2 regions of the Lacticaseibacillus boliensis genome follow, and region 2 is predicted to be linked to the other one. Evidence: riboswitches for the same ligand, from Rfam matches in the RefSeq annotation. Region 2 holds a riboswitch; the other holds the start of a gene.
What was found. A riboswitch is a leader RNA that binds a small molecule or an ion and turns the genes downstream of it on or off. The one in region 2 is predicted to bind FMN.
Positions count from the first base shown of each region.

Region 1: another riboswitch for FMN. It lies ahead of ribD (bifunctional diaminohydroxyphosphoribosylaminopyrimidine deaminase/5-amino-6-(5-phosphoribosylamino)uracil reductase RibD); the one in region 2 lies ahead of ACYVRB_RS01435 (ECF transporter S component).

Region 1 is NZ_BAAIHN010000047.1:2-3,408, forward strand. It holds gene ACYVRB_RS13100 (aminoglycoside 6-adenylyltransferase) at 250-1,119, shown strand; FMN riboswitch at 1,478-1,610, shown strand; gene ribD (bifunctional diaminohydroxyphosphoribosylaminopyrimidine deaminase/5-amino-6-(5-phosphoribosylamino)uracil reductase RibD) at 1,728-2,780, shown strand; gene ACYVRB_RS13110 (riboflavin synthase) at 2,780-3,382, shown strand; gene ribA (GTP cyclohydrolase II) at 3,372-3,407, shown strand, end outside.
Region 2 is NZ_BAAIHN010000002.1:61,667-65,073, reverse strand. It holds gene scpB (SMC-Scp complex subunit ScpB) at 1-321, shown strand, start outside; gene ACYVRB_RS01440 (pseudouridine synthase) at 372-1,112, shown strand; FMN riboswitch at 1,180-1,305, shown strand; gene ACYVRB_RS01435 (ECF transporter S component) at 1,403-2,005, shown strand; gene ACYVRB_RS01430 (ferredoxin) at 2,078-2,308, opposite strand; gene ACYVRB_RS01425 (helix-turn-helix domain-containing protein) at 2,337-3,317, shown strand; gene ACYVRB_RS01420 (RecQ family ATP-dependent DNA helicase) at 3,304-3,407, shown strand, end outside.

The DNA.
Region 1 (3,407 bases), on a different contig from region 2:
GGTCTGTTCGTGGTGCATCGATCACCAACTTCTCCGCTCAGTCAGTATTCGCAACGCTCCAAACGTTGCTTTCAGACCGGCCAGATGCGATTTCATGTCCCAAATACCGAGGTGAATAATCCAGGTTTAGATAAGTGACTGACGCTGATCGGGTAAGAAAACATAATTGAGTGCATCTCGGATGTATAGAACTTTTTTGGCGAGACAGTAAATCAGTATAATGGAAACAAACACTAACGGAGGCGCAACATGGCTGACATCGACAAAATTATTGAGCGAGCGGAAAAAGATTTAAATATCTTGGCCATTGGTACCGAAGGGTCTGGCAACGATCCCAATCAGACGCCAGACGAATGGACCGACTTGGATGTCACATTATTTGCCGCCAAACCTGCGCAGGTAGACGCAATGGGCTGGGTGAACGCGCTGGGCACGCCCAAGCTGGTTCAACACCTGTATGACATGCACCTGTTCGGCCCGGCCACTGGCGCATGGCAATCCTGGTTGACCCGCTATCAAGGCACGCGGCGGATCGATTGGAAGATCGCGCCGTCTGCAGACGAAGCTGCGTATCTCGCCGGTGACCATCTGAACGCAATCATCTGGCGGCAGGGCAAAGGCCGTGTCACGCCGAGAAAGACTGACGCGGCAAGCCATTTTCTGCCGGTCCCGACGCAGGCGGACTACGAATCAGTACTCAACGAATTCTTCTGGGTCGCCGGCAACGTGGTCAAGGGCCTTTCGCGGAACAACCTGCTGTACGCTAATGAGCAGGTCAACGCGCACCTGCGGCCGCAGATTCTCAAGCTTTTCGCCTACCGTCAAACGCTTGAGCAAGACGGGCACTTTGATCCAGGCGTTAAATTCAAAAACGTCTGGAACAAGCTGATGTCGTCCGAGCGAAATCAACTCGCGGCCACTTACGACCAAAGCAGTCGCGCCCTCACCTTGGCGAGCCTGAAAAACTGCGTGGCCATTGTCGAAGGACTCGTGGACGAGTTCAACGATGATTTGACGCTGTTGCGTCCGGTCTGGCTCGGCCCCGCCGACGATCAGGTCACCAGCTGGCTTTTTGACTTGACCACCTCACTGAACACCGAGTGCGATCATCAAGACTGATTCTCAGAATGGGTGGTTGCAAGCCGCCTTTTTTCCTTGCAACCTTTAGTCGTCACTATCGTCGCGGTGATTGCTATCTCGCAGTTTTGGTCTCACAACTTATAAGTATTGTACTGGGCTGCTACTTCCGTAGAATTTGGATTGTGATCTCAAAGGCAGAAAGGGAAAAGTTACAGTAGGTGATGGCATCGTTTTAATCCAAAGGTGTCATGCGCAAGACTGGCAATATTGTGACTTTGGGGAACAGTAAGAACGGAAAATTCGCGCTGACGTTACACCAGTGCTGATTTTCTCCAGCTCATACCTATTTACTTGCAGTAATCAAACAGATAGTGTAATCTGAAACCGTTAACTGAATAGATTTCTTCGGGGCAGGGTGTAATTCCCGACCGACGGTGACTGTGCAAGCAGAAGTCCGTGACCCGCGATCAGCGGTGGACCCAGTGAGAGTCTGGGACCGACAGTGAGAGTCTGGATGGGAGAAGAAAACGAGTTTTCATTCCATTTTGTGGGCACTTTTTTTGCTGTGCTCCTCGGATGAGATCTTATTTAGCTTTCAATCATGGCCTCGCAAATTCTTGCGAGGCCATTTTTTATGGAGGTGGAATATGATTTCAGATTCAGAATTCATGGCACTCGCGTGGCAACAAGCGCGCCGCGGGGCGAATCAGACTTGGACCAATCCGCAAGTCGGCGCCGTGCTGGTGCGCGAAGGCCGGGTGATGGCACAAGGCTACCATCACCGCTTCGGCCAAGCGCATGCAGAAGTCGATACCTTGGCGCAGTTGCCAGACCCAGAGCTGGCTTCAGGCGCCACCATGTATGTGACGTTGGAGCCTTGCAGCCACTATGGCAAGACGCCGCCGTGCGCCAACCGGCTGGTGGCAGCCGGCGTGGCGAAGGTGGTGATCGGCCAGCGCGATCCTAATCCGCTAGTCGCCGGCAAAGGGATCGCCATCTTGCAAAAAGCCGGGATCGCCGTTTCCGTCATGGGTGAGACCGGCGGGTTAAACCACGCGTATAACTTTTTTTATCAGCACCAGCGGCCTTTGGTGACGCTCAAATATGCCGCCAGTGTCGACGGCAAGTTGAACGCGAACCAACCGGAGCGGACCCGCTTGAGCGGGGAGGCGGCGTTTTTGGACAGCCAATCTGAACGTGCCAAACAACAGGCAATCGTGGTCGGTGAACATACGCTGTTGATCGATGATCCCAGCATGACGGTGCGGACGCAGGCACTTGCGCATCCCCCGGTGCGAATCGCCATGGTGCGCAACGCAGACGCTTTGTCGCAAGACTTGCGGTTGCTGACAGATGCCAGTGCACCAGTGTGGCTACTCAGTGAAACGCCTTCGACGCGTGATTGGCCGGCACATGTGCAAGTTTTTCCCGCCGACCACTGGACACCACAGGCCGTGTGCGCGTTGGCAGCAGAACACGGGATCCAGGCGCTACAAGTCGAAGGCGGCAGTCGGCTGCAAGCCGAGTTTTTGGCGGCCGGGTTGGCTGAGCAGCTGATCGTCTATGTGGCGCCGCTAACGCTGGGCGGCGATGCCTTACCGGTGGCACAAGGGCCGGCTTCGGCAACCATGAGGTGGCAGCTGGCCGACATGCGTTGCTTGGGCGGCGACGTTAAGCTCACCTACAGGAGGGATGTCTAATGTTTACCGGAATCATTCAAGGAATCGGCCACATTGTTGAAACCAACGTGCAAGGCGAAACCGCGGTCTTGTCTATCGCCACCCCGCTGACGGCGGCAGAACACAGCCGCATCGGCGATAGCGTGGCAATCGACGGCATCTGTTTGACCATCACGGCGTTGACGCCGAGTGGCTTTACCGTCGACGTGATGCCAGAGACGATCCGCCGCACGAACCTGGTCGACCTGGGTGTCGGCCAGCGCGTCGATCTGGAATTGGCGCTGGCGGCGAATGGCCGTTTAGACGGCCATTTTGTTCTCGGCCATGTGGATGCGACCGGCCGGTTGGTCAGCCGCGAAGAAGAGCAAAACGCGGTGGTGTTGCGCTTTGCCTTTCCCGCCACTTTGCGACCGTACATCGTGGCCAAAGGTAGCATCGCCGTCAACGGCGTGAGCTTGACGGTGACGACGGTGACGGCAACCACGTTTGGCGTGAGCTTGATCCCGCACACGTTACAGGAAACCGTGCTAGGGGAACTGGCCGTGAATCAGCGCGTCAATCTGGAAACGGACATTCTCGGCAAATACCTGGTGGCTCAAAAGGAGTTCGAAGATGAAAAATAATCTGAAACAGCGTGTGGAACACGCG
Region 2 (3,407 bases):
CAAGGCCTGTCACAGGCGGCGCTGGAGGTCTTGGCGATCATCGCGTATCAGCAGCCGCTGACGCGCATCGAGATCGATGAAGTCCGCGGCGTCCAGTCTAGTGGCGCGCTGACAACGCTGGCCAGCCGCCAGCTGATCAAAGAAGCCGGGCGTAAAGACGCGCCGGGGCGGCCGATCTTATACGCAACGACGCCGTTTTTCTTGGATTATTTCGGGCTGAAGAGTCTCAAAGAATTGCCCCCGCTGCAGACGCAACAGGCGCCTGAAGAAGTCGACTTGTTCGCAGATTTCAACGCGGCCCTCGATTCTGACGACAACTAATACGCAACAGATCGCGCTGTTTTGGCGGCGCGGCTAAAGGAGAATTGATAATGAACGAAGAAACAGAACGCCTGCAAAAGGCGATCGCTAACGCTGGGGTCGCTTCGCGTCGCCACGCGGAAGAACTGATCGCCAGCGGCCATGTGACCGTCAACGGGGCAGTCGTGACCGAAATGGGCGTCAAAGTCTCGCCGCACGACGACGTGCAAGTCGACGGCGTGCCATTGAGCAAACCGTTGGCGCGACACTACCTTTTTTATAAGCCGCGTGGTGTCATCACCGCGGTCACCGACGATAAGAAGCGCAAGGTCGTCACCGATTATTTTGAAGGCGTGCCGGAACGCCTTTATCCCGTTGGCCGGCTGGACTATGACACGTCAGGGCTGTTGATCATGACCAACGACGGCGATTTCGCCAACCAGCTGATGCATCCGCGCTACAACATCGAAAAGCACTATGTGGCCAAGGTCGAAGGCATCCCGAGCCGTATGGATCTGGCCCCGCTGCGAAAAGGCCTGAAGATCGATGGTAAGAAGGCGGCGCCTGCGCGCTACAACATCATCTCTACCGACAAGACCAAGCGCACCGCGATCGTCGAGCTGATGATCCATCAAGGCATGAACCATCAGGTCAAGAAGATGTTCAAGGCCGTCGGGTTTCCTGTGATCAAGCTGTCGCGGCCGCAGTATGGCCCGATCACGCTGGAAGGTTTGCAGCCAGGCGAGTATCGTCCGTTGAAGCCGCGGGAAGTCGACGCCTTGCGGAAGCTGGCCAAAGGCGAGCAGATCTAGCATTTACTTACTTTTTGTTGACAGCCCATGTGAAAGCTGTTACAATGTGCTTGTAATTAAATATATGGTTCGTCTTCAGGGGCAGGGTGTAATTCCCGACCGGCGGTGATAGTCCGCGACCCAAGCTCGTGCTTGGTTGACCAAGGTGAGATCCCTTGACCGATAGTTAAAGTCTAGATGAAAGAAGATGGGGCTTATCTTGAATCCTAACATTCATGTAAGGCCTGTTTGCCCTTGGGTAAACAGGTCTTTTTAGGCTCTTCTGAAGCGACCGCATGGAGGAATGTTCTATGTCAGGTTCTAAGGTTCACCGCTTAGTCGGAATCGCATTGTTGTCCGCCGTCGGGTTTATTCTCCAGATGTTTTTGGCATTTCCGATCTTGCCGATGTTTCCGTTCTTGAAACTCGACTTGTCGGATCTTACCGTGTTGCTGGGTGGGTTGTTGTACGGTCCACTTGGTGGCGTGTCAGTGGCGTTTGTTCGTTCGCTGGTCCATTATGTGATGACCGGCGGAGGCGTCGTCAACTTGATCGGCGACGTTGCCAGCTTCATTGCCAGCGTCGGTTTCATGTTGCCAGTGGTCGCGATGATGAAGTCCAAGAATTCGTTCGGGCGCCAGGTCGGTGGCTTGTTAGGTGGGACGGTCAGCTTGACGGTCATCATGAGTCTGCTGAACTGGGTCGCCATCATGCCAATGTATTTGGCGGTGATGAACTTCCAGTTGGGAATGTCAACCACCAAGTATGTGTTGATCGGGGTCGTCCCGTTCAACTTGATCAAAGGGGTGGTCGTTTCCGTCGTCTTCTTCGTTTTAGCCAAGGCGTTGATGCCATGGCTGGACAAGCAACACGCGATCCAAGCTCAGCGCATGCAACAGCGTTCGCTTAAATAATCAAACAACAACGGCCGGTAAAACCCAGATTCGGGTCTTGCCGGCCGTTGTTGCGTTGGCGAAAAGGCGAATTTAACTGGTGAAAGGTTCATTGCTGTGTTCGATGGCACCGGTAGGGCAGCGGCTGAAGGCGATCTTAAAAGCGGCCGTCGCTTGATCATCCAGTGGCAAGGTACCCGTGTTGTGATCGGGGGTGTAGCTGGCGATGCCGTCGACGTTGTAATTGAATAACTTCGGGGCCAACATTTGGCAAAGCCCACAGGCGATGCAAGCATCTTGATTCACGTGCGCGTATAATGACATCATGAATTCCTCCCAGGTGGTGAAAATTGTGTTAGACGACTTGCTCATTCAGTTCTTCGATGCTCAGGCGCGACGGGAAACGTCGGTGTATCTGTTATTAATTGGTAAAAAAACGTTATCGATCCTTTATGCGGCACTGAGCCATCACCAACTGCAATGGCTTCAATTGTACCCTACGCTCCAGCGCGCGGATTATCAAGCAGCAATCGCCAGGCTGGTGGCCGAAGGGGCGCTGAAAGCCGGCGCTAACGGGCTGGTGCTGGCGGATGAGGCGGCCAAAGCCGCCGCGGCGCAACGCGTGCCGCTGCCCGAACATTACCGGCCGGACTTGGCGGTCCATGATTCTGTCCCGAAATTCCAGCTAGCGGTGCAAGTCCTGTCCGAAGCTAGCTATCACGAGCGGCGGTATCGCCCGGTCGTTCAAGACTGGGCGGTGCAACAAGCCGTCCGGCGCTGGTGGCAGGATTGCGACGTGCCATCGGCAACTGCGGCGTTAGAAGCGGCGTTTGCCACTTTGCCCCAAGCCAGCGCCGACGCGTTGGCACACCGGCTGGTTGGACATGCGTATGTGGGTGATGCTAGGCCCGCAGACCTGGCGGGGTGGTTGCATGGAATCGATGAGCTTGCGCAGTTGATCAGTGTGATCGCGACCAGCCCAGCGACGTCTGCTTGGTATCGCCTCTGGGGCGGCCCCAAACCGTTGGGTACCGCCAGCGCCTATCAGGTGTTGGCACTGATCACACAAGGGAGATCCAAGGCCCAAGCCGCCGCGCAGTTACGCTTGAAGCCGTCGACGATCAACGAGCATCTGCTCACGGTGGTGATCGAAGGGGCTGACCTGCCGCTGACGCAGTTTTACACAGTCGAGCAGCGCCAGGCGCTGTCGCAACAAGATGCCACAGCCGGCTATAGCGCGTTGATGGCGGCGGTGCCTGATTGTGATTTCTTCCAGGTGCGACTTTATCAGATCTTACGATTACAAGGGAGGTGGCCGGATGCCAACGCTTGAAGAAACACTCCAACAAGATTTCGGCTTTACCGCTTTTCGTCCCGGCCAGCGTGAGTTGGTCGAAGCCGTGCTTGCCGGCCACGACGCGCT